Regions from separate parts of the Pseudarthrobacter sp. S6 genome, predicted to be linked through region 2. Evidence: predicted binding sites of a transcription regulator. Region 2 holds the regulator's gene; the other holds the start of a gene.
What was found. The regulator HrcA, encoded in region 2, represses chaperone genes, less so after heat shock. The targets are predictions, from matches to a motif close to TTNGCACTCGNNNNNNNCGAGTGCNAA.
Positions count from the first base shown of each region.

Region 1 (19,545 bases), 910 kb from region 2:
GGCCCCGCCGGCGCGGACCTCTTCGGCGCCGAAGCGGTGCTGTTCGGTAACGGGGACGACGGCGGTCCCACGGCGGACGACTGGGCGGTCGCCGCCGGCACCAACAACTACGAGATCGTGACCCGGATCAGCCCGCGGGTGCCACGCCGGGTCATTAACGAAAGTCCCGCCGTCGGCCATCCTGCCGTGGGAAATCCCGACGCCGGGCAGGCAACACCGTGAGCATGGCCCCGGCAGTGATGCCCCACTGGGAAGAGACGCTGAGGGTCACAACGGCGGACCAGACCCACGCGCTCGCCGCCGCATTGGGTGCGGAGCTGCAGGCCGGGGACCTGGTGGTACTGACCGGCGAGCTGGGTGCCGGGAAAACCACCTTCACGCAGGGCCTCGGCGAAGGCCTCGGTGTGCGTGCGGGCATCATCTCGCCCACTTTTGTGCTGGTCCGTATCCACCCCAACCTGCCCGACGGCCCGCGGCCCGGTGGCCCCGACCTGGTGCACGTGGACGCGTACCGGCTGGGATCGGCGTCGGAAATCGACGACATTGACCTGGAAAATACGCTGGACTCGGCCGTGACCGTGGTGGAGTGGGGACGCGGCCGGGTGGAGCACCTGAGCGAGAGCCGGCTGGAAGTGGACCTGCACCGGGCGATCGGGCTGGAACCGGTCGGGCTGGACGGGGAGACGGATCCGGCGGAACGGAAACCCAACCCCGCCCACACCGAAATCCTGGACTTCGACACCGAGGACCTCGACGAGCCCCGCACCATCGTGCTGCGCGGCTTCGGTCCCCGCTGGAGCACCAAGCCTGCCCTGGGCGGGGCCTTCGAAGGGACACCCTGATGCTTATTCTTGCCATCGACACCTCCGCCGTGGCCAGTGCTGCGCTGGTCTCGGACGACGCCCTCGAAGGCGTTGTGGCCAGTTTCTCCACCGAGGACACCCGCAGCCACGCCGAAGTTCTGGCCCCCGGCATCGAGGACCTGCTTGCCTCTGCCGGCGTCACCGGCCGGGACATCGACGCGATCGTGACAGGCGTGGGCCCAGGCCCGTTCACCGGACTGCGCTCGGGGATCGCAACCGCCAGGACGCTCGCCTTCGTCTGGGACAAACCGCTGTACGGGCTGATGAGCCTGGACGCCGTGGCGCTGGAAGTGGCAGAGTCCACCGAGGCCGCGGCCGAATTCCTGGTGGTCACGGACGCCCGGCGCAAAGAGGTTTACTGGGCACGGTACAGTCTCGCCGACGGCCAATTGCCGCAGCTTGAGGACGGCCCGCACGTCAGCTTCGCCGCCGACCTCCCGGACCTCCCGGCCTACGGCGCCGGCGCCGGACTCTACAGTGACGTGCTGCGCGCCGAACCGGGTTTCAGTAATGAGCAGCCCGACGCTCTCTACCTCGGACAGTTCGCCCTGGCCCGGCTCGCCTCCGGCAAGCAACTGCTCGACTCCACGCCCCTGTACCTCCGCGAGTCGGACGCCCAGGTCCCGGGCCCACGGAAGCGGGCCCTGTGAGCATGCCTACCAGCGCAGACAGTTCCAGCGTCGACGGCGTGGTGTTCCGGGATATGACCCTGGAAGACGTGCCCGCAGTGGACGCTCTAGAGCAGCGCCTGTTCCCGGCGGACGCATGGCCGTTGCACATGTTCCTGTCCGAACTGTCCCAGCACGAAACGCGCCGCTACCTCGTGGCGGAAAGTGGCGGGGACATTGTGGGCTACGCCGGCCTGATGTGCATCGAGCCGATCGCGGATGTCCAGACCATCGCCGTCGTGCCTGAATGTGAAGGCCGGGGCATTGGCGCAAGGCTCCTGACCCGGCTGATCGATGAAGCCCGGCTCCGAGGGGCCGCGGACGTCCTCCTGGAGGTCCGTGCGGACAATCCCCGGGCGCAGCAGCTGTACGTGCGGTTCTGCTTCGAGCAGATCCACGTCCGCCGCGGGTATTACCGCGACGGGGTTGACGCCCTCATCATGCGGCTGCAACTGGTCCCCGAAGGCACAGCCCCCGCACCAGCCGACCCGGCACCAGCCCCGGACCCCACAACAGAAGCAGGCAAGGCATGAACAGCTCGCAGCCCCTGGTGCTGGGCATCGAATCCTCCTGCGACGAAACCGGCGTGGGCATCGTCCGCGGCACCACGCTTCTCACCAACACGGTGTCCTCCTCGATGGACGAGCACGTCCGCTTCGGCGGCGTGATCCCCGAGATCGCCTCCCGCGCACACCTTGATGCCTTTGTGCCCACCCTGCGGCAGGCCCTCGCCGACGCCGACGTGACCCTGGCGGACGTGGACGCGATTGCCGTCACCTCCGGCCCCGGGCTGGCAGGCGCCCTGATGGTGGGGGTCTGCGCCGCGAAGGCGTTGGCCGTGTCCACCGGCAAGCCGCTGTATGCCATCAATCATTTGGTGGCGCATGTCGGCGTCGGGCTGCTGGATGTAAACCCCGACGGCGGTGCTGCCGCCGGCAGCAGGGCCGGCCGTCCCGCCAGCCTCGCGGTTGGGCTCGGTCAGGCCGGCCGTCTCCCGGAGAACCTGGGTGCCCTGCTGGTCTCCGGCGGGCACACCGAGATCCTGAAGATCAACAGCATCACCAGCGACGTCCGGCTCCTCGGCTCCACCATCGACGACGCCGCCGGCGAAGCCTACGACAAGGTGGCCCGCATCCTGGGCCTCGGCTACCCGGGCGGCCCGGCCATCGACAAGCTCGCCCGCACCGGCAACCCCAAAGCCATCCGGTTCCCGCGCGGCCTCAGCCAGCCCAAGTACATGGGCACCGCCGAGGCGCCGGGAAAACACCGCTACGACTGGTCCTTCAGCGGCCTGAAGACGGCAGTGGCGCGGTGCGTCGAGCAGTTCGAGGCCCGCGGCGAAGAGGTGCCGGTGGCCGACGTCGCCGCCGCCTTCCAGGAAGCGGTGGTGGACGTCATCACGTCCAAGGCCGTCCTGGCCTGCCGCGAGCATGGCATCAAAGACGTTCTCTTGGGCGGGGGAGTGGCAGCCAACTCCAGGCTGCGGGAACTCACCGGTCAGCGCTGTGCGTCCGCCGGAATCAAGCTTCATGTGCCGCCGCTGGAGCTGTGCACGGACAACGGCGCCATGGTGGCGGCCCTCGGTGCCCAGCTGGTGATGGCCGGGATCGGGCCCAGCGGCATCCGCTTCGCCCCCGACTCCTCGATGCCGGTCACCGCGGTGTCACTCCCCGCCTGACCTGCCTGCCTGACCTGCTCGCCGAACACCCAACTTGCTCTATCAGCTGTGGTCCCCAAACCGCCGGGTTAGGGACCGCAACTGATAGCGCAAACGGGTGGGGTTATCCAGTGGGCCCGTTCCGCATCTGCTTGACCAGGTCCAGCACCACGGCCTGCAGGTCGCCGCCGTGCTCGGCAGCGACGCGGCGCTGCCGCTGGTACCCCGCGCCGCGGCGGATGATCTTTTCGACGTCGGCCAGTTCGTCGGGGCAGCCGAGCTTCGCGGCCACCGGCTCAAGCCGGTTCAGGGTCTCCAGGAGGTGGTCGGTGACCAGCCGTTCGTTGCCGGCGGCGTCGAGGATGATGATGGCCTCCATGCCGTAGCGGGCGGCGCGCCACTTGTTCTCCTGGATATGCCACGGCGGCATGGTGGGGATAGTGCCGCCGTTGTCCAAGGTGGTGGAGAATTCATCGACCAGGCACTGGGTGAGGGCTGCAATCGCGCCCACTTCCTCCAGGGTGGCCAAGCCGTCGCAGATGCGCATTTCGATGGTGCCGAGGTTGGGAACGGGCCGGATGTCCCAGCGGATCTCGGACAGGGTGTCGATCACACCGGTGGTGAACATGTCCTGGACGTAGGACTCGTATTCGCCCCAGGAGGGGAACTGGAAGGGCAGGCCAGCGGTCGGCAGCTGCTGGAACATCAGGGCGCGGTGCGACGCGTAGCCGGTGTCCTCGCCGCCCCAGAACGGGCTCGACGCAGAGAGCACCTGGAAGTGCGGGAAGTAGTTGACCAGCCCATCCAGCACGGGGAGTGCCTTTTCGCGCCGGTCCAGGCCCACATGGACGTGCACACCATAGATGACCATCTGCCGGCCCCACCACTGGGTCCGGTCGATCAGCTTGGCATACCGGGCCTTGTCCGTCACGGGCTGCAGCTGCGGCGGGCTGAACGGGTGGCTGCCGGCGCAGAAGACCTCCACGCCCATGGGGTCGGTGATTTCGCGGACAGCGGCCAGCGAGCGGCTGAGGTCTTCCTTGGCTTCGGCGGCAGTTTCGCAGATGCCGGTGACCAGCTCCACGGTGTTGAGCAGGAGTTCCTGCTTGATGTGCGGGTGTTCGTCGTCTTCGTTGAGTTCGGGGTGCTTGGCAACCACGCCGCTGAGCACTTCGTTGGCGACCGATGCCAGTTCGCCGGTCTCGCCGTTCACCAGTGCCAGCTCCCACTCCACACCAAGAGTTGATTGCTTCGATGAAGCGAAATCAATCTTCATGCGTTCCCCTAACTGTTCGGATAGCACTGGGCACGCGCCGCGTTCAAGTCTAGTGCAGGGGTAGCATCGTCATGATGGCCTTGTTCATATGGAGCCGTGAGTGTATTCACAAATCCACCCTCTTTTTCGCGGCCGCCGCCGTGGCCGCGATGACGGCCTGCACGGCGGTTCCCACAACCACCCCGGTGACCTCCAGCCCCGCGCCGGCGTTGACCCCGGGGTCAGAGCGTCCGACGACGGCACCTCCGTCCGATTCCCCCTCACCTGACCCCGGGCTGCTGCCGCTGGGCTGGGGCCCCGAACAGCGGGACCAGGATGCCGCCGCTGCCGCCGTGACGGCGATGTCGGTGGAGCAAAAAGCCGGTCAGGTGCTGATTCCGCTGTATGCCGGTACCGACGCCGAAGCCCAGGCCGCAACCATTGAACGCCTCCATCTGGCCGGGTCCATCATCATGGGCGACAACGTCCCGCTCGACGCCCGCGGCCAGGCGGATCCGGCTGCCATGGCGACGGTCAACGCCCGGCTGGCCCAGGCCACAAAAGCTGACGGCAGGCCCTGGCCCGGGCTCATCGGCGTGGACCAGGAGGGCGGGATCGTGGCGCGGCTCGGTGCGCCCCTGACCGAATGGCCAACAGCCCTGAGCTACGGAGCCGCCGGAAATGTGCCGCTCGCCAAGGATGCAGGCCGCGCCCTGTCCGCGGAGCTCGGGTCGCTGGGCTTCACCGTGGACTTCGCGCCTGTGGCGGATGTGACCATCGGGCCCGCAGATCCAACCATCGGTGCCCGGTCCATGTCCGGCAACCCGGACGCAGCGGGAGCGCTGGCTGTGGGGTTCTCACAGGGCATGCAGGAGGCCGGCGTCCTGCCCGCCCTCAAACACTTCCCGGGACATGGCTCCGTGACGGTTGACTCGCACCAGGACCTTCCGGTGCAGCCCGCGGGCATCGCAGAGCTCGAGGCTCGGGACTGGAAGCCCTTCCGGGCAGCCATATCCGCCGGTGTGCCTATGGTCATGACCGGGCACATCGCCGTACCGGCCCTGGAACCCGGCGTCCCGGCGTCGTTGTCCGGCCCCACCTACGCTGCGTTGCGCGGCATGGGTTTTAAGGGTGTGGCCGTGACCGATGCCCTCAATATGAGGGCAGTCCAAAAGCAATACCCGGGCGGCTCTGCATCAACGGCGGCGCTGGCTGCCGGCGCGGACCTGCTGCTGATGCCCACGGACGTGGGGCAGTCCCATGCGGCCATCGTCAGCGCCGTGGCGGCCGGAACCCTGCCCGCGGCGCGCCTGGACGAAGCAGCCATCCGGGTGGCTACCATGATGATTTGGCGCGGCCGCGTCACCTCGCCGCCCGCCGGCTCGGCCCCTGCCAGCGCAGCCCCCGGCAGCGGCGGCGACATCTCGGCGCGGGTCTCCGCGGCTGCAGTCACCGTGCTCTCCGGCCACTGCGGCACCCCAATCGTCCAGGGCAGCCTCCGGATCGCCGGCGGATCAGCGCAGGACCGGGCACGGTTTGAGGCGGCCGCGGCGAAGGCCGGGCTTGGCACCGGGGCGGGCCCGCTGGTCAGCCTTATCGGTTACGCCGGGCGGCCGGTCGGGGGCGATATCGCCGTCGCCCTGGATGCGCCGTGGCCGCTACAGGATTCCAGCGCGCCGGTGAAAATTGCGCTGTACGGCCGGACCCCGGGTGCGTTCGACGCACTGGTTGCCGTCCTGGCAGGCAAGGCGACTGCACCGGGAAAGCTGCCCGCCGCCGTCGGAAGCTATCCGGCCGGGACGGGTTGCCCGTAACACATCGCCGAATCGCTCAACGGCGGTTTAATGGTCGGGTGCCCATTCTGAATAAAGACATGACCTTTTGTATTTCGCTGTCGGCCCGGCCCAGCAACAACGGGACCCGGTTCCACAACCACCTCTACGACCAGCTGGGCCTGAACTGGATCTACAAGGCCTTTGCCCCCACCGACCTGGCCCAGGCGATCGCCGGCGTTAGGGGCCTGGGCATCCGCGGCTGCGCTGTGTCCATGCCGTACAAGGAGGACGTGATGGCCCTCGTGGATGAGTTGGATCCCTCCGCCAAGGCCATCGATTCGGTCAACACCATCGTGAACACCGACGGGCATCTGTTGGCCTACAACACCGACTACACCGCCATCGAGCAGCTCCTTGCCGGCAACGCCGTGCCCACGGATTACTCGGTGCTGGTCCAGGGTGCCGGCGGCATGGCCAAGGCCACCGTCGCGGCCCTGCGCGACGCAGGCTTCACGGACGTCACGGTCATCGCCCGGAACGAAGACGCCGGCCGGGCGCTCGCTGAGCAGTACGGGTTCCAGTGGCGGGCAACGCTCGACGGAGGGACGGCGGACCTGATCATCAACGTCACGCCCATTGGTATGGCGTGCGGCCCGGAAGTGAACTCCTTGTCCTTCCCGGAACATGCCATCGCGGCAGCCAAAGTGGTGTTCGACGTTGTGGCGCTGCCGGCCGAGACGCCGTTGATCAAGACGGCCCGGGCCGCCGGGAGACAGGTGATCACGGGCGCCGAGGTGGCGACCATCCAGGCGCTCGAGCAGTTTGTGCTCTATACCGGCGTGCGGCCCACCGACGAGCAGGTCCGGGCCGCCGAGGACTTTATGCGCGCCCAGTAGGGCCCGGTCTCGGGAGCGTTCGCGGTCTCAGACCGGTTCCACCGAGATGGCCACCCGGTCCTCCCCAATACGGGTCAGGACCAGGGTGGCTGTTTTTTGTCCGGCCTTCTTGCCTGCACCTTTGTTGCCGGCGAACAGCTGCTTGCGCAGTTCCTCCGGGGTTACCGATGTGCCGCGCTTTTTGATGTCCAACACCGTGATGCCGTTCTGCTTCACCCAGGCCTTGAGCGCCTTGACGTTGTACGGCATCACTTCCAGGACCTTGTACGCCCGGGCGAAGGGCGTGTCCACCAGTTCCGGAGCGCAGATATAGGCGATGTGCTCGTCCAGCAGGTGCCCGCCCAATTGAAGCGCGACGTCGGCCACCAGGCCGGCACGGATCACCGCACCATCGGGCTCATACAGGTAGCTCTCTGCCGGACCCACCGGCGCCGCGGGACCGCCGTCGAAGTCGTCAGCGCTGGTCAGCTCGGCGGCACCTTGCGCACCAAGCAGCAGCGCGGCGCGGCGGATTCCGGGCCGGCGCACGGAGTTGAACCACAGGGCCACCTCGGTGACGTCGCCGCCCACCGATATCCACTGCGCCTCGCAGCCAGCGGGAACAGACTCGTGCGGCATGCCGGGGCCCATTTTTACGCCAACGGCGCGCCCGGTGGCCGCGAGCGATTCCACAAAGGACAGGGGCGGTGAAAATGCCTCAGGATCCCAGATCCGCTTGGTACCCGACGTGGAGGTGACGCGGCGTGCGGGATCCAGCCAGACGCCGTCGACCCCGTCCAAAGGGACGGTGGTGGCGTCCGAATGCACCACCGTGGCGTTGGGGAAGGGGATCAGGTTGACCGTGGCGCAGGCGGCGGTGGTTTCGTCCATCTCCACGGCCGTGACCGTGATGTCCATTGATGCCAAGGCCAGGGAATCCGCGGCAAGGCCACACCCGAGGTCAGCCACATGGCGGACGCCGGCCTGCGCAAAGCGCTCGGCATGCCTTGCCGCGACCGTGAGACGCGTGGCCTGTTCCAGCCCGGCCTGCGTGAAGAGCATGCTCCGGGCGAACTCGCCGAACTTCAGCTCGGCCTTGGTGCGGAGCCGGGACTGGGTGAGGACGGCGGAGACCAATGCGGGGGAGTGACCGGCCTTGCGTAGGGCCGCGTTGAGTTCGAACGCCTTGTCCTCGCGGTACGGGCCCAGGGACGCCAGGAGCTCCCAGCCTTCGCTCGTGAGCAGTGGGGCGATCTGGTCCTGCGGTGCTTGAGCCATGGGTTCAAGCCTAGTGGAGGGGGCCGGTGGCCAGATCCGGCTAGGGTTGAAGGCATGGAAGACAGTGCAGGCACCCAGCCGTCCGGACCACCGCAAGCCAGTAAGCCGGACCTGGTGAAGTTCGCCCGCCCCGCGCTGATTGCAGGATCCGCAGTGGCCGTTGTCTGCGTCGCGCTGCTCGTGATCATCTTCTTCCTGGACACGTTCAACGCCACTGTCTACTCCGTGGGCGGCAAGAACATCCAGGACGCCACGGATGAGGCAGGGGAGATTCGCGGCCTATACGCCGGAGCACGCGTAGGCGGCATCATCATGCTGGTGGTCTCGCTGCTGGCTGCCGTGGGCGGCGCCGTGGTTCTGTATCTGCAGCGGGGCATAGTCGAAGAAGGGGACGACGGCGACGAGGACGTCGACCTTGAGGACCTCACCGGCCGGTAAAAGGCTGTTCGCCGGAGACATAATTCTGGCACTCGCCTTGACCGAGTGCTAACCAAAACATAGAGTCATCATTAGCACTCTCCCTAGGAGGGTGCTAACACATGACGAGCTGCCAGCCAGGCTGCTGCCGGCACCGCGACGACGGTTTGCCAGCCACGGCGAAACAGCTCAACTGTCCACAAATTTCGCTGACGTAGAAGGAGAGGTCCGAGTGTCGGTCTCTATTAAGCCTCTTGAGGATCGTATTGTTGTCCGCCCGCTCGAAGCCGAGCAGACCACGGCTTCCGGCCTGGTTATCCCGGACTCCGCACAGGAGAAGCCGCAGGAGGGTGAAGTTGTTGCAGTAGGCCCCGGCCGCTTCGAAGACGGCAACCGCGTGCCTGTCGACGTAGCCGTTGGCGACGTTGTCATCTACTCCAAGTACGGTGGAACCGAAGTCAAGACCGGTGGCAACGAGTACCTCGTGCTGTCCGCCCGCGACGTTCTGGCGATCGTCGTAAAGTAACTCTTTGGATCCCCGTGCCGCTGATCATGCATTCCGCTGGTCAGCTGTGCGGGGTTCTGTCTTGAAAGGACAAAACCATGGCAAAGCAGCTTGCGTTTAACGACGCTGCCCGCCGGTCGCTTGAAGCCGGCATCGATAAGCTCGCCAACACTGTCAAGGTGACGCTCGGCCCCCGCGGCCGCAACGTTGTCCTCGACAAAAAGTGGGGGGCACCCACCATCACCAACGATGGCGTCACCATCGCGCGTGAAATTGAGCTTGATGACCCGTACGAGAACCTTGGCGCGCAGCTGGCCAAGGAAGTCGCCACGAAGACCAACGATGTTGCCGGCGACGGCACAACCACGGCTACCGTGCTCGCCCAGGCCCTGGTCAAGGAAGGCCTGCGCAACGTTGCGGCGGGCGCCGCTCCGGGCCAGATCAAGCGCGGCATCGAGGTTTCCGTAGAAGCCATTGCAGCCCGCCTGCTCGAGAACGCACGCCCGGTTGAAGGCACCCAGGTTGCCAGCGTGGCAGCTATCTCGGCCCAGAGCGACGAAATCGGCGAGCTCCTCGCCGAGGCATTTGGCAAGGTCGGCAAGGATGGTGTGATCACCATCGAGGAGTCCTCCACCACGCAGACCGAGCTGGTCCTCACCGAAGGCATGCAGTTCGACAAGGGCTACCTGTCCCCGTACTTCGTGACCGACTCCGAACGCCAGGAAGCCGTTCTCGAAGACGCCCTTATCCTGATCAACCAGGGCAAGATCTCCTCCGTGCAGGACTTCCTGCCGCTGCTGGAGAAGGCGCTGGCGAGCTCCAAGCCGCTCTTCATCATTGCCGAAGACGTTGAGGGCGAGGCCCTGTCCACGCTGATCGTCAACCGCATCCGCGGCACCCTGAACGTTGTTGCCGTCAAGGCTCCGGGCTTCGGCGATCGCCGCAAGGCCATGCTGCAGGACATTGCAACCCTCACCGGTGCGCAGGTCATCTCCGCGGAACTGGGCCTCAGCCTGGATTCGGTTGGCCTTGAGGTGCTGGGTACCGCCCGCCGCATCACGGTCACCAAGGACAACACCACCATCGTTGACGGCGCCGGTTCCGCAGAAGACGTCGCAGCCCGGGTTTCCCAGCTGCGCGCCGAGCTCACCCGCACCGACTCCGACTGGGACAAGGAAAAGCTCCAGGAACGCCTGGCCAAGCTGGCCGGCGGTATCGGTGTCATCAAGGTCGGCGCAGCCACCGAAGTTGAGCTGAAGGAAAAGAAGCACCGCATCGAAGATGCAGTGTCCTCCACCCGCGCCGCCCTCGAAGAGGGCATCGTTGCCGGTGGCGGTTCCGCTCTGATCCACGCCCTGAAGGCCCTCGACGAGGATCCTGCAGTCAAGGCACTCGAAGGCGACGCCGCCGCTGCTGTGGGCATCGTCCGCCGCGCGCTGGTGCAGCCGCTTCGCTGGATCGCCCAGAACGCCGGTTTCGACGGCTACGTTGTCACCGCCAAGGTTGCCGAGCTCGAAACCAACAACGGCTTCAACGCCAAGACGGGTGAGTATGAGGACCTGATCGCAGCCGGTGTCATCGACCCGGTCAAGGTCACCCGTGCAGCCCTGCGCAACGCGGCATCCATCGCTGCGCTGGTTCTCACCACCGAGACCCTCGTAGTGGAGAAGCCCGCAAACGAAGACGAGCACGCAGGCCACAGCCACTAGTCCCCACCGGCTCCCAAGTCTCGCTTCGCTCGACTTGGGTCCCTCGCCGGTGTGGGCCCACCCACCGGCTCCCAAGTCTCGCTTCGCTCGACTTGGGTCCCTCGCCGGTGTGGGCCCAGTGCCTCTGCATCAAGTCATCGCACAAAGAACCGGTCCAGCTTCGGCTGGGCCGGTTTTTTGTCGCCCCTACGTGGCCGACATTTCCTGCGTTTCAACGTCGCCCGCACGCTCGTAGACCAGAGACACCGCCCCCTTCGGGAAAGTGCGTGCCGGCTCCGCGAGGCGGAATGAGGCGGGGATAGTCCCGGCGTCGAAGAGGCGCTTGCCCTGCCCTAGGGTGATCGGATAGAGCCACAGGTGGAGGCGGTCGATCACGTCTGCCGCGAGCAATGAACGGATGAGGACGCCGCTGCCGAACATGTGCACTTGGTCGTACTCCTCGCGTAGCCGACCCGCGGCCGCGGTATCCGCCAGTACCGTAGTGCCCGCCCAGCTCGGAGCAGTCAGGGTGCTGGAGACAACGAACTTGGGCACCCGGTTGAGCGTGCCGCCGATATCGTTGGACTGGTGCGGCCAGTAGGCCGCGAAGATGTCGTAGGTCTTCCGGCCAAGGAGCAGGGCGTCGATGCGGTCGATCTCGGCGCCGATGGCCGCGCCGGCCTCGTCATCGGACACCGGCGCTTGCCAGCCACCGAAAGGGAAGTCGCCCTCGGTGTCCTCCTCGCGACCGCCGGGTGCCTGGTAGACGCCGTCGAGGGTGATGAACAGGTTCGCGACGATGACTCCCATGCGTTCATTCTGGAACTGCGTTCCGGCACTGTCCAGAGTCGGCGGCCGTGGCAGACTGATGCCATGCTGCTCGATGAGCTCGTGAAAACCTCGGATGCCGTCGCGTCCACCCGCTCCCGGCTCGCGAAGGTCGACGCACTGGCCGATCTCCTGCGCCGGCTCGAGCCAGTGGACATCGCGACGGCCGTCGGCTTGCTTATCGCCCAGCCGCGGCAGGGCCGCGTCGGCATCGGCTGGCGCGGCATGACGGCGGCCATGGGGGAGCCGGCCGCTGAGCCGAGTCTGACGCTGGCCGACGTCGACGCTGCGCTGGACGGGCTGCTTGCCACCGCAGGCGCTGGATCAGCCGCGGAGCGCGCCGCGACTCTCCGGTTGCTCACGGCGGCGGCCACCGAGCGCGAGCAGGCCTTCATCGCCGGCGTGCTGCTCGGTGAACTGCGTACCGGCGCCCTCGAAGCGGTGCTGACGGACGCCGTTGCCCGCGCTGCAGATCGGCCTGTCGACGCCGTACGCCGCGCCGCGATGCTCTCCGGCAATCTCGGCGAGACGGCCTTGCTGGCGATTAAAGGCACGGCGGACCAGCTTGACGACGTGGGCCTCGTCGTCGGCCGTCCCGTGCGGCCCATGCTCGCCGCAACCGCGGCCAGTGCCAGCGCGGCGCTGGAGGCCACGGGGGAGGCATCCGTGGAATACAAGCTCGACGGGGCGCGCATCCAGGTGCATCGCGCCGGCTACGATGTTCGCATCTACACACGCACCCTGGCCGAGGTGACCCACCGGCTGCCCGAGGTGGTGGAGGTGGTGCGCGGACTGCCGGTACGCGATGTGATCCTCGACGGCGAGACCCTCACCCTCGACGAGGACGGCCGCCCCCGACCGTTCCAGGAGACCATGTCGCGGTTCGGGGCGGACGCGGCGCGCACCACGGTGCTGCACCCGTGGTTTTTTGACGTGCTGCACGTGGACGGGCGCGACCTGCTCGACGAGCCGCTGTCAACGCGCCTCGGTGTGCTCGAGCGCATCGCCCCCGAATACCGGATCCCGGGGGAGATCACGGCGGATGCGGCCGTTGCTGAGAGAGTGTCGCGCGATGCGCTCGCCGCGGGCCATGAAGGCGTGGTGGTGAAGGCGGTCCGATCGGCCTACGCGGCCGGTCGGCGTGGGTCCAACTGGATCAAGGTGAAGCCGGTGCTCACCTATGACCTGGTAGTGCTCGCCTGCGAGTGGGGGTCAGGGCGGCGCACCGGGCTGCTGTCGAACCTGCACCTGGGAGCCCTCGACCCGACTGGGGAGTTCGGCGAACCCGGTGGCTATGTGATGGTGGGCAAGACATTCAAAGGCCTCACCGACGCCCTGCTGCGCTGGCAGACCGAGAGGTTCCAGGAGCTCGAGGTGCGCCGCACGGCGGGGACCGTCTGGGTTGAGCCCATCACGGTGGTTGAGATCGCGATCGACGGCGTGCAGCAATCCTCGCGGTATCCGGGCGGAATCGCGATGAGGTTCGCACGAGTCAAGCGCTACCGCGACGACAAGACGGCAGCGGAGGCCGACACCATTCAGACGCTCCGCGGGCTGCTGCGTTCGTAGGGGCGGATCCCTGTCCCGGCCCACCGCGAATCCACACGCACGGCCACCTAAGGTGCCCCACGCGACCGGATCCTGATTGGCCATCGGCACAGCGGCTCCGTAGGCTTGATGCTTTGCTTACCCGCTTGGAGAGGTCTCTGTGTCCAGTGCACCAGCCGAGGCTGCCCCGCGCCCTGCGCTGGACGCAAAGACCGTCACGCGGACGCCCGCCCGGAAACCGACGTTCCGTCCCGAAGTCCAGGGCCTCCGCGCGCTCGCCGTTCTGATGGTGGTGACCTACCATGTGTGGCTTGGCCGGGTGTCCGGCGGTGTGGATGTCTTCCTCCTGATCTCGGCCTTCCTGCTGACGCTGTCCTTCGTCCGGAAGGTGGAAGCCGGTACCTCCCTCAATCTCCTCCGGCACTGGCTGCACCTCTTCAAACGGCTGCTGCCCGCTGCCGTCGTGGTGATCCTCGGGGTCCTGGCAGGCACCTGGCTCATCCTCCCGCAAGGCCGCTGGCCCGTCATCCTGGACCAGGCCTGGGCAGCGCTGCTGTACCGGCAGAACTGGCTGCTGGCGGACACCGCCGTGGACTACTACGCCCAGGACCACGCCTCGGCGAGCCCCCTGCAGCACTTCTGGTCCCTGTCCATCCAAGGGCAGGTCTTTATCCTGTGGCCGCTCGTCTTTGCCGCCTCCGCTGGAGCGTGGCGGCTCCTCCGGCACCGGTACAACGTCAGCTATCGGGCCGTAGTGGCAGCCGCGTTCGCCGGGATCCTCGTCGCCTCGCTCGCGTTCTCGATTGACCAGACGGCCACGAACCAGGCGTACGCCTACTTCGACACCCGGACCCGGCTCTGGGAATTCGCGCTTGGATCGCTGCTGGCGCTTGGCCTGCCGCACCTGAAACCGGGGAAACTCCTGCGTGTGGTGCTCGGCTGGGCCGGCCTGGTGGCCATGGTCTCCTGCGGTCTCTTGCTGACAGTGGACCGCGCGTTTCCCGGTTTCGTGGCGCTGTGGCCCACGCTGGCTGCCGCAGCGATCATCGTGGCTGGACAATGCGGGAGCCGGTACGGCGTGGACCGCCTCCTGAGCTGGAAACCGCTGGTCTCTCTGGGCGACAACTCCTACGCCCTCTACCTGTGGCACTGGCCGGTCCTGGTGCTTGCCCTGGCAGCTACCGGCATCGAGGCTCCCACCTTCATCCAAGGCGCGGCGATCATCGCCGCCTCGGTGGTCCTGGCCGTCCTCACCACCAACTTTGTGGAAAAACCCCTCCGGGAGTGGCGCTGGCCGCAGGTGCGCACCTGGCGCACCGCCGTCGTCGTGGTTGCCTGCTGTGCCCTTCTGGCCGGACCGGTGGCGGTCTGGCAGACGAGCCTCACCGCGGAGGAAGCCGCCACTGCCGCCCAGCCCCGCGAGCTGACGCCGGGAGCCGCCCTGCTGGCCCCGGGCAACGCCGGGGCGTCCGCTCCGCAGGGGAGGATCATTCCCGGGCCCACCGCGCTGGATAACGACTGGGCCGGAATCAATGCGCCGTGTGTCGGTCCCAATGCCGCGGAGGACACTGTCCTTGAAGGGTGCCGGCAGGCCGCCCCCGAAGGTGAAGCCACCAAACGAATCGTTGTGCTGGGTGACTCCCATGCCCAGCAGTATCTGGCCGCCCTGGCTCCCACCGCGGAAGCCCGCGGCTGGGAGCTGGTCACCCTGCTGATGCCGGCATGCCGTTTCGGGGCTGAATTTGAGACGCGAAGTGCCGAGTGCAACGCCTACAACCGCGCCAGCGCAGCGTACGTGCTGGAACACCGGCCGGATGCCGTCTTTACCGTGGCCACCCAGACCCACGAGGAAGCACCGTTCGAGACCGAGGTGCCGGCGTACCTCGATGGCATCCAGCCCATTGCGGACGCCGGCATCGAGATCGTCGGCATCCGGGACAACCCGCGCTTCACCATCAACATGCCCGAGTGCGTCCAGCGCCACGGCGCGGACGCCCCGGCCTGCAACCCGCCGCTGAACGAGTCCCTGGTGGAGCCGTCCCCGCTGGAGAGTTACCGCGGGAAGGTGGACGGGCTGTACCTGATGGACCTTAGCGACTTCATTTGCGCCGGCGGTATCTGCCCGGCCGTGGTAGGCAACGTCTACGTGTACAAGGACGACAACCATCTCAGCAGGACGTATGTGGAAAGCATGATTCCCATGTTTGAGGAGCGGATGCTGGCGGCGACGGGCTGGAACTGACACGCGCCCTGAGTGCCGTTGCTCACAATGGGCTTCCGGAATAGGGGGATCGGCGTGGAGGTTCTAATATTTATTCAAAGCTTTCTGCACGGTGTCCGCGCATGAGGCACCGCATGTACCAAGGCCCTGCACGGACCAGTCCCGTAATGACGGGCTGGTCATTAGCTGCAACCCCTACCCGTGAACCCATAACCAAGGTAAGAGGCGCACTCATGACCCAGCCCGAGCACAATCCTTTCGGCTTCATCGGCCTGACCTACGACGACGTCCTGCTCCTCCCGGGCCACACGGATGTCATCCCGTCCGAGGCTGATACGTCATCGCGGATTTCGAAGCGGATCACCGTCCACACGCCGCTGCTGTCCGCCGCTATGGACACGGTCACCGAATCCCGGATGGCGATTGCCATGGCGCGCCAGGGCGGCCTGGGTGTTATCCACCGCAACCTGTCCATCCAGGACCAGGCCGACCAGGTGGACCGCGTGAAACGCAGCGAGTCCGGCATGATCACCAACCCGCTGACCATCGGCCCTGAGGCAACGCTGGCGGAACTTGATGAGATCTGTTCGCAGTACCGGGTGTCCGGGCTCCCCGTTGTGGACGAGGGCTTGCGGCTCCTCGGCATTGTCACCAACCGCGACACCCGCTTTGTGCCCGAAGCCGACTTCCCGCTGCGGCTGGTCAGCGACGTCATGACCAAGATGCCGCTGATCACCGGGCATGTTGGCATCAGCCGTGAGGAGGCCTCCCACAAGCTGGCCACGAACAAGATCGAAAAGCTTCCGCTTGTTGACGAGCAGGGCCGGCTCAAGGGCCTCATCACCACCAAGGACTTCACCAAGGCCGAGCAGTACCCGCTGGCCACGAAGGATGACGAGGGCCGGCTCCGCGTCGGTGCCGCCATCGGCTTCTTCGGTGACGGCTGGGAGCGCGCCATGGCACTTGTCGACGCCGGCGTGGACGCATTATTCGTTGACACGGCCAACGGCCACTCCCAGGGCGTGCTGGACATGATCCGCCGCCTGAAGTCCGATCCCGTCACGGCGCACGTGGACATCATCGGCGGCCAGGCTGCCACCCGCGAAGGTGCCCAGGCCCTGATCGACGCCGGTGCCGACGGCATTAAGGTGGGCGTGGGGCCCGGCTCCATCTGCACCACCCGAGTGGTGGCCGGCGTGGGTGTCCCGCAGATCACCGCCATTTACGAATCCGCCAAGGCAGCCATCCCTGCCGGCGTACCGTTGATCGCCGACGGCGGCCTGCAGTATTCGGGCGACATCGGCAAGGCGCTGGTTGCCGGCGCCGACACCGTCATGCTTGGTTCCCTCCTGGCCGGGTGCGATGAGTCCCCGGGCGAGCTCATCTTCGTCAACGGCAAGCAGTTCAAGAGCTACCGCGGCATGGGCTCGCTGGGCGCCATGCAGTCCCGCGGCAAGAACACGTCCTACTCCAAGGACCGCTACTTCCAGGCCGACGTCTCCGGTGATGACAAGCTCATCCCCGAGGGCATCGAAGGCCGCGTTGCTTACCGCGGCCCGCTCGCCTCAGTGGCGTACCAGCTGGTGGGCGGCCTCCGCCAGACCATGTTCTACACCGGCGCGCCAACCATCCCGGAGCTCAAGGCCCGCGGCAAGTTCGTCCGCATCACCCCGGCCGGCCTCAAGGAATCGCACCCGCACGACATCCAAATGACCGTGGAGGCCCCGAACTACGGTTCGCGCTAATCCCCGGCGCCTCCCTGACCTCGCTGCGCTTCGGCCAGGGAACCCGGGCGCCGTGGGCCCACCCGGCGCCTCCCTGACCTCGCTGCGCTTCGGCCAGGGAACCCGGGCGCCGTGGGCCCACCCGGCGCCTCCCTCCGGGCGGAACTAGGCTGGAGCCATGTCCCAACCACGCCATCCCGCCGATCTGAACCCAAAAAGGGACCCCCAGCCGCGGTTGGCCCTGAGGCCTTACGCCAGGGCTGTGGCGCAGGTGCTGCGGGTCAGCTTCCAGGCCTCGCCGGCCGCCGTCGTGATGAAAGTAATCGGTTCGCTCATTTCGGCGACGCTGCCATTGGTGACCACCTACTTCGCAGCGCTGACCACCACGGCGCTGGCTGCCGCTTATTCCGGTGATTCCGCAGCAGGCCAGCAGGCCATTGTGTACGTCATCATCACGGCTGCCCTGGGGCTCTTCTGGGGCGGCTTCAGCAGCGTGGACCGCTACATCCAGCAGCTCATGAGCTTCAGGGTGGGCGCGATTGTGGGCGACCAGATGTATGAGCGGTTCCTGGCCCTGGAGTTCTGGCGGTACGACGACAAAGTAACGGTCGACCTCTACGACCGGGCCAAGCGGTTCTCTGATTCCTATGCGCGCGTGCTGGACCGGATCGCGGCCATCTTCACCCAGCTGGTCTCGGTAATCCTGGCCGTGGGGGCCCTGCTGCTGGTCAGCTGGTGGATCGCGGTGATTGTCCTGGTGGCCATCGTGCCCAGCGTCTACCTGCAGTTCAAGCTCTCGCGCGAACAGATCGCGCACTGGAACACGCAGGTGGACTCCCGCCGGCAGCGGCGGATGATCGAGACCAACCTGCTCCGCCCGCAGCACATCGCCGAGATGCGGCTCTACGGGATTGTGGGCTACCTGATGGATCTCCGCTCCCGGCTGCGCGACGCTGATGAGCGGCGCCGCCTGGACTTCCAGAAGCGCTACATTCCCAAGCAACTCGCCGCCGATGCCCTGCAGTACGGCGCCGAGGTGATCTCCCTGATCTGGGTGGTGGGCCAGATCATCGCCCGCGCCCAGCCCGTTGGCCAGTTCCTCTATGTCCAGCAGATCGTCAGCCGCGCATTGTCCACAGCCAACAGCCTGGTCTCCTCCCTCAGTTCGATTGACGAGGACCTTGCCAATCTCAAGGACTACGAGCTGTTCATGGCCATGCGCGTGCATTCGGACCACTCGCCGCCGTTGCTGCAGGGACCCAAAACAGTGGAGCTGCGGGACATCCACTTCACCTACACAGGCAGCGACACCGAGGTGATCCGCGGCATCAACATGACCATCCGCGAGGGCCAGCACATCGCCGTCGTAGGTGAGAACGGTGCCGGAAAGTCCACCCTGATCCGAATCCTCGCCGGGCTCTACCGGCCGGACTCAGGGCAGGTAATGCTCGACGGCGTCGATCTCGCCGCCGTCGACGTGAAGTCCTGGCACCGCCACCTGGCGGTGCTGAGCCAGGAGTTCCTGAAGTACGAGTTCGCCACTGCCGCCGACAACATCCGCTTTGGCGACGTCGAGTCGCCCCGTGATGATGAACGGATCCGCCGGGCGGCCAGCGACGCCGAAGCGCTGGAGTTCATCAATAAGCTGCCCAACGGCCTGGACAACTACGTCAGCAACTGGATGGAGGATCCGCGCGGCCGGAAGGGGAGCGGGCTCTCGGGCGGCCAGTGGCAGCGGCTCGCGATGGCCCGGAACTTCTACCGTAACGCCACCTTCATGGTGATGGACGAGCCGACGTCTGCCATTGACGCGCTGGCCGAGCACCGGATCTTCACCCGGCTGTTCGCGGACCGCAGCAGCACCATCATTGCCATCAGCCACCGGCTCGCCACCATTGAGAAGGCCGACATTGTCTACATGCTCGAAGACGGTCAGATTGTGGAACAGGGGACGCACAAGGAGCTGGTGGCCTTGCGCGGCCGCTACTTCAGGATGTTCGAATCGCAGTTGACGGCCGTGGAGGATAACCTAGAGCAGTGACTTACGAGATCGAGATCGGCCGTGGCAAGCGTGGGCGTCGTGCCTACTCCCTGGATGACATTGCGATTATCCCCAACCGTCGTACCCGCGACCCCAAGGACGTTTCCGTTTCCTGGCAGATCGATGCCTACAAGTTCGACATGCCCGTGATTGCTGCCCCGATGGATTCGGCCATGTCCCCGGAGACGGCCATCGCCCTGGG
Region 1 is NZ_CP189581.1:3,166,023-3,185,567, reverse strand. It holds gene alr (alanine racemase) at 1-222, shown strand, start outside; gene tsaE (tRNA (adenosine(37)-N6)-threonylcarbamoyltransferase complex ATPase subunit type 1 TsaE) at 225-842, shown strand; gene tsaB (tRNA (adenosine(37)-N6)-threonylcarbamoyltransferase complex dimerization subunit type 1 TsaB) at 842-1,513, shown strand; gene rimI (ribosomal protein S18-alanine N-acetyltransferase) at 1,516-2,064, shown strand; gene tsaD (tRNA (adenosine(37)-N6)-threonylcarbamoyltransferase complex transferase subunit TsaD) at 2,061-3,209, shown strand; gene ACQCS0_RS15130 (glutamate--cysteine ligase) at 3,313-4,464, opposite strand; gene ACQCS0_RS15125 (glycoside hydrolase family 3 N-terminal domain-containing protein) at 4,806-6,257, shown strand; gene ACQCS0_RS15120 (shikimate 5-dehydrogenase) at 6,296-7,114, shown strand; gene ACQCS0_RS15115 (class I SAM-dependent methyltransferase) at 7,142-8,371, opposite strand; gene ACQCS0_RS15110 (hypothetical protein) at 8,426-8,809, shown strand; gene groES (co-chaperone GroES) at 9,021-9,314, shown strand; gene groL (chaperonin GroEL) at 9,392-11,002, shown strand; gene ACQCS0_RS15095 (dihydrofolate reductase family protein) at 11,189-11,791, opposite strand; gene ACQCS0_RS15090 (ATP-dependent DNA ligase) at 11,855-13,378, shown strand; gene ACQCS0_RS15085 (acyltransferase family protein) at 13,518-15,599, shown strand; gene guaB (IMP dehydrogenase) at 15,812-17,323, shown strand; gene ACQCS0_RS15075 (ABC transporter ATP-binding protein) at 17,481-19,343, shown strand; gene ACQCS0_RS15070 (GuaB3 family IMP dehydrogenase-related protein) at 19,340-19,545, shown strand, end outside.
Region 1: the regulator HrcA is predicted to act here: its motif matches at 8,835-8,861, upstream of groES (co-chaperone GroES).

Region 2 (9,729 bases):
GGCCTGCGAAGGGGCAGTACTGCTTGTTGACGCGGCGCAGGGCATCGAGGCGCAGACTCTCGCGAACCTCTACCTGGCAATGGAAAACAACCTCACCATCATTCCGGTGCTGAACAAGATCGACCTCCCGGCAGCTCAGCCCGAGAAGTACGCGGCCGAACTGGCCAGCCTGATCGGCGGCGACCCCGACGACGTGCTCCGCGTCTCCGGCAAGACCGGCATGGGTGTCGAGGTGCTGCTGGACAAGATCGTCCGCGACCTGCCGGCCCCAGTGGGGGACCCAAACGCCCCCGCGCGCGCCATGATCTTCGACTCCGTCTACGATACGTACCGCGGTGTGGTCACCTACGTCCGTGTGGTTGACGGCATGCTGCACCCCCGTGAACGTATCCAGATGATGTCCACCCGGGCCACCCACGAACTCCTGGAAATCGGGGTGAGTTCCCCGGAGCCCACCCCTTCCAAAGGCCTCGGCGTGGGCGAAGTGGGCTACCTCATCACCGGTGTGAAGGACGTCCGCCTGTCCAAAGTGGGCGACACCGTCACCAACCTGGCCAAGCCTGCCACTGCCTCCCTTCCCGGCTACGCCGACGCCAAGCCGATGGTCTTCTCAGGCCTGTATCCGCTGGACGGCACGGACTATCCTGTGCTCCGCGATGCGCTGGAGAAACTGATGCTTAACGACGCCGCACTGGTCTATGAGCCGGAAACGTCCGCCGCGCTGGGATTCGGCTTCCGGGTGGGCTTCCTCGGCCTGCTACACCTCGAAATCACCAGGGAGCGGCTCGAACGCGAATACAATCTGGACCTGATCTCCACGGCCCCCAATGTGGAGTACGAGGTAACGCTGGAGGACAAGAAGGTGGTCCACGTGACCAATCCCAGCGAATACCCCTCCGGCAAGATCGCCGAGGTCCGCGAGCCTATGGTGGCCGCCACCATCCTTGCTCCGAATGAGTTCGTGGGCGCCATCATGGAACTTTGCCAGAGCCGCCGCGGTGTTATCGGCGGCATGGACTACCTGTCCGAGGACAGGGTCGAAATCCGGTACCGGTTGCCGCTCGCTGAGATCGTGTTCGATTTCTTTGACATCCTTAAATCCAAGACCCGGGGCTACGGCTCGCTCGACTGGAAGGCTGACGGCGAGCAGGTGGCCGACCTGGTCAAGGTGGACATCATGCTCCAGGGCGAACAGGTGGATGCCTTCTCCGCCATCACGCACCGCGAGAAGGCTTATGCCTACGGTGTGATGATGACCGGCAAATTGCGCGAGCTTATTCCCCGCCAGCAGTTCGAAGTACCCATCCAGGCTGCCATCGGCTCCAGGATCATCGCCCGGGAAAGCATCCGCGCCATCCGCAAGGACGTTCTGGCCAAGTGCTACGGCGGCGACATTTCCCGTAAGCGCAAGCTGCTGGAGAAGCAGAAGGAAGGCAAAAAGCGCATGAAGATGGTGGGCCGTGTTGAGGTTCCCCAGGAAGCCTTTATCGCTGCGTTGACCACTGACGAGTCCAAGGACAAGGCCAAGAAGTAGTGATCACAGTGGCCGGCAACACCGGAGGCCCCTGCAATGCCTAGCATCCTTCCGCTCGGCGACCCGGCGCCGTCGGACGGTCTGCTGCCCGCCCAGGCAGTGGACGGTGCGGCACGCCGGGCCTTCGGACTGTACGTGCATATCCCGTTCTGCGCGGTGCGCTGCGGATACTGCGACTTCAACACCTATACGGCCACCGAGCTGGGCGGCGGAGCGTCGCAGGACGCCTACGCCAGCACGGCTGTGTCCGAAGTCGACTTTGCCGCCACCGCCCTGCGGGACTCCGGTCTGCCGGACCGTCCGCTGAGTACAGTCTTCTTTGGCGGTGGCACTCCTACGCTGCTCCCCGCGGAAGACCTCGCCCGGATCCTGACTGCCGCCGTCGGGCACTGGGGCCTGGAACCCGGCGCCGAAGTGACCACCGAAGCAAACCCGGACTCGGTCACCCCCGCATCACTGCAGGTGCTGGCCGACGCCGGTTTCACCCGGGTGTCCTTTGGCATGCAGTCCGCGGTACCCCATGTCCTGAAGGTCCTGGACCGCACGCACACGCCCAGCCGTGTGCCGCAGGTGGTCCAGTGGGCTCGGGACGCCGGACTGGCCGTGAGCCTGGATCTTATTTACGGGACGCCGGGGGAGTCCCTGGCGGACTGGCGGTTCTCCCTGGAGACGGCGCTGTCCTATCAGCCTGACCACATCAGTGCCTACGCGCTGATCGTGGAGGACGGCACCAAGCTGGCCGCCCAGATCCGCCGTGGTGAAGTCCCTGGAATCGACGACGACGACCACGCCGACAAGTACGAACTCGCCGACGAACTGATCGGCGCGGCGGGCCTCAGCTGGTATGAGGTCAGTAACTGGTCCCGGACGCCGGAGCAGGCATGTCGGCATAACCTGGCGTACTGGCGGGGGGACGACTGGTGGGGCATCGGACCCGGTGCACACTCACACGTCGGCGGAGTGCGGTGGTGGAACGTCAAGCACCCCACGGCCTACGCCGGACGGCTCGCGCAGGGGCTGTCACCGGCCGCCGGGCGGGAAACGCTCGACGCCGAAACCCGTGATGTGGAGCGCGTGATGCTTGAGGCCCGGCTCGTGTCGGGGCTGGCAACGTCAACGTTGGGTGAACACGGCCGGCACGCCGTGGCCGGGCTCATCGCGGACGGCCTGGTGGAGCCGCCGGCAGCCTTCCACGGCACGCTGGTTTTGACCCTGAAGGGGCGCCTGTTGGCCGACGCCGTGGTCCGCAGGATCCTGCCGGACTAACAGTGGTGGGCCCACGCCCGCAGGGTTCCCTGGCCGAGCCTGCGAGCTTAGCGCGGCGGTCCCTTCCCAACACTCGCAAGCTCGCGTCGGGGCCCTCGGGACGCCGCTTAGCGGGTGGGGACTACTTGATCCAGCGCAGGTTGTACTGGTAGCGGTGCGGCTGGCCCTTGTTGACATGGATGCCTGCGGCCACCGAGAAGCAGGTCAGGGCAATCCAGATCAGGGTGGCGATGACAGCGAAGATGTTTCCCACCACCGGAATAAACACCAGGACATTGGCCACCAGCGCAGCAATGGTGGGCGGCAGGCTGAAGTTCAGTGCTTCCTTGGATTCCTGGGCGGTAAACGGCCCGCGCTCACGGAAAATCAGGTAGATCAGCAGGGACGGAACACAGCCGAGAATCCCGCCGAAGTGCGCCAGCGTGGCCCACTGGCGGTCTTCGCTGGCCGTCAGCGGCAGCGCATTTGCCGGAACGCCCTGGTACTCGGAACGGCCCTGGCCGCCGTGATCGTCCCGGTGCTCGCGTGCGTTTTGTGCCACGGTTTTCTTCCTTCGAAAGTGCAATGGTGCTGGGTTGGAGAGTGCCGGACTGAAAGCAACTGCAGCGCCCGCAGTACCAAGAATACTGGTTCGGCCACCAAATGCCGCCGCGCGGAGCCGGATCCGGCGTTAAGGCACTGTCAGGAAGTCGATGACTTCCTCCACCCGCCCGAGCAGTGACGCCTCCAGGTCCGCATAGCTGCGGACTGCGCCCAGCAGCCTTTGCCAGCCAAGCCCGATATCTTCCTTCGTGGAGTGCGGCCAGCCGAATGCTGTCAGGATGCCGGTCTTCCAGTCCTGCCCGCGCGGCACCACCGGCCACTGTTCGAGGCCCAGGACCGCGGGCCGGATGGCTTGCCACACGTCAACGTAAGGATGACCGACGATAAGAACGTTGCCGGCAGCGCCGGGGGAAGCCAATACGGCGGCAGCGATGCGCGACTCCTTCGAACCCGGCACCAGGTGGTCCACCAGGACCCCCAGCCGGCGGCCGGGACCGGGACCGAACGCGGCCACCGCCCCGGCGAGGTCATCAATGCCATGCAAAGGTTCGACGACGATGCCCTCAACGCGGAGATCGTCACCCCAGACCTTCTCCACCAGTTCGGCGTCGTGCTTTCCTTCCACCCAGATTCTGCTCGCCTTGGCCACTTGGGCACGCTGGCCGGCCACGCGGACTGAGCCGGACGCCGTCCGGCCGGCCACCACGGGGGCGGCCTGCCTGGGCGCCGGGGGAACGAGCCGGATGGGCTGCCCCTCCAGGAGGAACCCGAAGCCGAGTCGGAAGGACCGGGACTTTCCTCGCCGGTCTTCGAGGGCCACCACATGCATGCCGCCGGACTTCTCCACCCGGGTCACCGCTCCCACCCAGCCGGACTGGACATCTTCAAGGACCATGCCGCGCGCCACGGGAACCTCAGGAAGTTCGCTCCTGACGGGCGCGGTGATCTCCTGCGGACCCCAGTTCTGGTAGTGCATGGATTGATTCCGCCTCGCCGCTAGATCCTGGCCCGGAATTTCGCCCGGAGCGGTACCAATGCTAACAACGGGGTGACTCATATTAGACTGTTAGCACTTAGGCATGTCGAGTGCTAACCCCGCAGCGATCACGGATGGAGGTGGAGTATGAGCGAGCCGCGCAAACTCGAAGTACTGCGCGCCATCGTGGAGGACTATGTGCACTCCCGCGAGCCAGTGGGTTCCAAAGCGCTCGTGGAACGCCACCACCTTGGCGTGTCCAGCGCCACCATCCGCAACGACATGGCGGCTTTGGAAGACGACGGCCTGATCACCGCCCCGCACACGAGCGCAGGAAGGATTCCCACAGACAAAGGCTACCGGCTGTTTGTGGACCAGATTTCAGCGGTAAAGCCGCTTTCCCAGGCGGAACGGCGGGCAATCCAGGCGCTGCTGGAGGGTGCAGACGATCTGGATGACGTCCTGGACAGAACCGTCAGGATGCTGTCGCAGCTGACCAACCAGGTCGCCGTCGTGCAGTATCCGCATCTGAGCCGCGCCACCATCCGCCACATCGAATTCGTCCTGCTTGCGCCGCAGCAGGTACTCGTGGTCCTCATCGCCACCACCGGCAAGGTAGAACAGCGTGTGATCGACGTAGGCCTGGACCTTGGCGACGACGCCGTCGCGGCGTTGCGGGCACACTTCCTCGGATCCCTCGCGGGCATCTCGCTGAGCCGACTGGCGCCCTCGCTGCCGGGGGTCGTTTCGTCCGTCAGCCCGGGCCAGCGTGCGGCGGCCCAGGCATTGGCCCACGGGCTGGAAACGCTCGCCCACAACACCCGCGAGGAACGCATGGTCATGGCCGGAACAGCAAACCTCGCCCGCTCCAATGTGGATTTTCCGCTCAGTATCGGACCAGTCCTCGAAGCCCTCGAGGAGCAGGTTGTCTTGCTGCGCCTCTTAGGCGACATGGCGCAGGATCCGAGGGGGGTGGCAGTCAGTATCGGGCGTGAAAACCCGTACGACGGGCTCGCGGAAGCCTCCGTGGTGGCCACGGGCTACGGACCAGACAGCACCGCCAAGATCGGTGTGCTGGGCCCCACCCGGATGGATTATCCCACCACCATGGCCGCCGTCAGGGCAGTAGCCCGTTACCTTTCAAGAATTCTGGGTCCGTAACAGTACTACGGTCCAGGCACGAAGAGCAGTGCCGGCAGCCCGCCTGCCGGCAGTACAACAAGGAAGAGATACGAACTTTGAGCAGCCACTACGACGTCCTCGGAGTCTCGCCGGAAGCCACCGGGGAAGAGATCAAGAAGGCCTACCGCAAGCTGGCCCGCACTCTTCACCCGGATGTAAACCCCGGGGATGATGCTTCGGACCGCTTCAAGGCCGTGACCCACGCCTACGAGGTACTTTCGGACCCGCAGAAGCGCCGGATCTATGACACCACCGGCAACGAGAACGGAACCGACAACGGGTTCGGCGGCGGCGGATACTCCGGCCAGGGCTTCGCGTTCCAGGATATCTTCGACACGTTCTTCGGCGCGGGCGGCTCCTCCGGCCCCGCGTCCCGGGTCCGCCGCGGCCAGGACGCACTGATCAGTGTCCGGATCGAACTGCGCGATGCCGTGTTCGGCGTCAACCGGAAACTCGAAGTGGACACCGCGGTCACCTGCCCCACCTGCAACGGGTCATGCTGCCGCGAAGGCAGCCACCCTGTCCGCTGCGATATCTGCGGCGGCAGCGGCCAGGTTCAGCGTGCGGTGCGCTCCATCCTGGGCCAGGTCATGACGGCGGCCCCGTGCGGCAGCTGCGAGGGGTTCGGGACGGTTATCAAGGACCCTTGCAACGAATGCAGCGGACAGGGCCGCATCCGCAGCCGGCGGTCCCTGACCATCAAGGTGCCCGCCGGAGTTGCCACAGGCACGCGGATCCAGCTCTCCGGGCAAGGCGAAGCAGGCCCGGCCGGAGGACCATCCGGGGACCTCTATGTGGAACTACGGGTCAACAACGACGCCACCTACGCCCGCGACGGCGACGACCTGCACGCAACGCTGCACATTCCGATGACAGCCGCCGCCCTGGGCACCGAGCTGTCACTGGAAACCTTTGACGGACTGCAGGAGATCGACGTCAAGGCAGGCACGCAGTCAGGGGAGATCATCACGCTCCGCGGACTCGGCGTGACGCACCTGCGCGGTTACGGCCGCGGGGATCTGATGGTCCATCTGCAGGTTGAGACGCCAGCCAAGCTGGATGCTGCGCAGGAGGACCTCCTGCGGCAGCTGGCGAAGCTTCGGGGCGAGCAGTTCACGGAAGGCAAACTGGCAGCCAGCGGCGGCGTCTTTGCCAAGCTGCGGGACCGGTTCGGTAACCTGTAGCGGTGAGCAATCCCGTTTTCTTCAGCGGTGCCGGGTCGCTCGACGAGCTGGTGCCCGGTGCCCGATTTGTCCTTCAAGGGCCGGAGGCACGCCACGCCGTGACCGTGAAACGGCTATCTCCTGGAGAGTCCGTGGACCTTGCCGACGGCGCCGGAAAACGGCTGACGGGAACTGTTGTCTCGGCGTCGCCTGCAGAGCTTACCGTGCAATGCTCCGCCGTCTCCGTGGAGGACCGGCACGACATCCGGCTGGTGCTGGTGCAGGCCCTCGCCAAGGGGGACCGCGACGAACTGGCCGTGGAAACGGCAACCGAACTCGGGATTGACGCCGTAATTCCCTGGCAGTCCGAGCGCTCAATCGTCCGCTGGAAGGGCGAGCGTGCGGCCAAGGCCCACGCGAAATGGCAGTCCGTGGTCACGGCGGCCGCCAAGCAGGCACGCCGCGCCTGGATCCCCGAGGTGCGCGCCGCCGTCGAAACGGCAGGCCTTGTGGCAGCAGTGGCGGCAGCGGATCTGGCCGTAATCCTGCACGAAGATGCTGTCCGGCCGCTCCGGTCCGTCCTGGAATCATGGCAGGGTGCCCAGGGTGCCCAGGGTGCCCAGGGTGACGCCGGAGCCCAGGAAATTCTGCTCATCGTTGGCCCGGAAGGCGGAATCAGTCCCCGCGAAGTCACCCGGCTTTGCGACGCCGGCGCCATGACGGCCCTCCTGGGACACCACGTCCTCAGGTCATCCACGGCCGGACCGGCGGCGGTTGTCCTGGCGAGCGATGTCCTGGGACGCTGGACAGCGCCGGTCTCCTGAAGCGGCCTGCTACCGGACGCTGAAGTTCCGCGTGTCCAGATTCAGCTCCTGGCTGCTGCCGGCCGTCTCCACCTGCGAAACACGGAGCTCATAGTTCCCGGCGGACAGGCTCAGCGCAAGCGTGAACACTCCTGCCTGTGCCGCTTCGGCCGCTGCAGTGCTCTCCCCCGTGAGGTAGGGCGTCTTGTTCCCGTTCGCTTCGGCCCGCAGGATCTGCCAGCGAAGTTTACCGCCCGGAACCGTGCTGCGGCCGGTGATCTTGACGCTTCCGCCTGCAAGGTCTGTCCCTTCCTGCGGATCGATGATCCAGACAGGCGCCACCATTCCGGCAGCCCGGGACATGGGGTCGCCAAGCTGGACGTGGTTGAAGGCAATGTAGTCGGTGTGGCTATCCACCAGGATCCTGACCTGGATCTGCTGTCCGGAATCGATCAGGCCGGAACTCGCGGCCGCCGCCGTAGCGGTAAAGACCAGCTGCTGGATAGCGCGGCCGGCCATGTCAGCGTCGAGATTGCTGTTAAAGGCATCCTCCGAGACGTCGACGGTAATGACGTTCTTGCCGGAGATGGAGGAGGCGAGTTTCTCGGGATTCTGCCAGGGCGTGAAGAAATCCGGGTCAAGCGGCTTCTCCGACATCATGGCCCGCAGGGCGCGTGTCACGGGATTCTCCTGCTCCGGCACGTCCCGGAACTCCCGGTACAGGAACACGTTGTTGTTGCTTCGGCCAATCCAGTAGACGGGTGCCTTGTTGGAAGACTGTGTGGTTTCCAGGGGCGCGCTGGTGGAGGGGCCCCCGGGTGAGCCGGTGGCCGCCTGGCTGGGGTTTGCCGTCGGGGTGGTCCCGGGATTGGGCTCCGCGATGCAACCGGTGAGAAGGAGGAATGCTGCCAGTAGACCCAGGAGGCGTTGCGGACGGAAGCGCGGTGCGGCGCGTCTGGCAGTAAGGGGGGTCGCTGTTTCCGGCACTCTCGTGGCCTGTCCTTTCCCGGCTGTGAAATGGTGAGGCCTGGGCCCCGTGAGCCGGTCCCCGGACGGCTGTGATTTCCAGCATGGCATAGCCGGTTCTGCCAAAAGCACCAAATTCCGGCTGCCGGCGTAACTGCAACGGGAACGATACGCGCCTGATATGAAGTTGATACCTAATGACAGCAACCGTCCCGCAGCACGGCGGTGACGGGCACCCGTCCCGGCGACCGCCGGGCGCTGCCGGGAGGTGCCGGGAGGTGCCTCCTAGCGTAAGATGGAAGGACTCCGCTGGCTCCTGCGTGCTCGGCAACAGCCCCGCCCACACAGCAGCCGGCGGCACTTTAAGTTTCGAACTGGAGGAGACCACAGGCCTGCGGGCCAGCACCATGACTGAATCAGCGAACGGAAAGCGCCGGCTCAATACTGACGGCGCCGCCGCAGAATTCCCCCATTCACTTCCTGGTGTCCGGACGGAGGTGGTTCTCTTTGACAACTCCGACCAGATGGTCCAATCCCTCGGCAGCCATGACGAGGCCCTGCGTTACATCGAAGAGCAGTTCCCGTCGGTTAACTTCCACGTTCGTGGAAACGAGCTATCCATCAGCGGCCCCGCCAACGAAGTTCCGCGCATTATGCGGCTCCTGCACGAGGTGCGCGGCCTCGTGGCCCGCGGCACCGTCATCAGCCCCGCGGTGCTGCACCAGCTCGTAGCGCTGCTGCGCAGCCAGTCATTGCAGAACCCTGTGGATGTCCTCACCCATGACATCCTCTCCAGCCGGGGGAAGACCATCCGGCCCAAAACCCTGAACCAGAAAAACTACGTGGACGCGATTGACGCGAACACCGTGATTTTCGGGATTGGCCCTGCAGGCACGGGTAAGACCTACCTCGCGATGGCTAAGGCTGTCCAGGCCCTGCAGCAGAAGGAAGTCAGCCGAATTATCCTGACCAGGCCCGCGGTCGAGGCCGGCGAGCGGCTGGGATTCCTGCCGGGCACACTGAGCGACAAGATCGATCCCTACCTGCGCCCGCTGTACGACGCGCTGCACGACATGATGGACCCCGAGTCCATCCCGCGGCTGATGGCGGCGGGAACCATCGAAGTGGCGCCGCTGGCCTACATGCGGGGCCGCACGCTCAATGACGCCTTCATCATTCTGGACGAAGCACAGAACACCACACCGGCACAGATGAAGATGTTTCTGACGCGCTTGGGCTTCGGGTCCAAAATGGTGGTCACCGGCGACGTCACCCAGGTGGACCTTCCCTTTGGTA
Region 2 is NZ_CP189581.1:2,257,660-2,267,388, forward strand. It holds gene lepA (translation elongation factor 4) at 1-1,534, shown strand, start outside; gene hemW (radical SAM family heme chaperone HemW) at 1,571-2,800, shown strand; gene ACQCS0_RS10795 (DUF4870 domain-containing protein) at 2,922-3,341, opposite strand; gene ACQCS0_RS10800 (DUF3097 domain-containing protein) at 3,471-4,319, opposite strand; gene hrcA (heat-inducible transcriptional repressor HrcA) at 4,467-5,480, shown strand; gene dnaJ (molecular chaperone DnaJ) at 5,558-6,685, shown strand; gene ACQCS0_RS10815 (16S rRNA (uracil(1498)-N(3))-methyltransferase) at 6,688-7,488, shown strand; gene ACQCS0_RS10820 (GerMN domain-containing protein) at 7,498-8,454, opposite strand; gene ACQCS0_RS10825 (PhoH family protein) at 8,841-9,729, shown strand, end outside.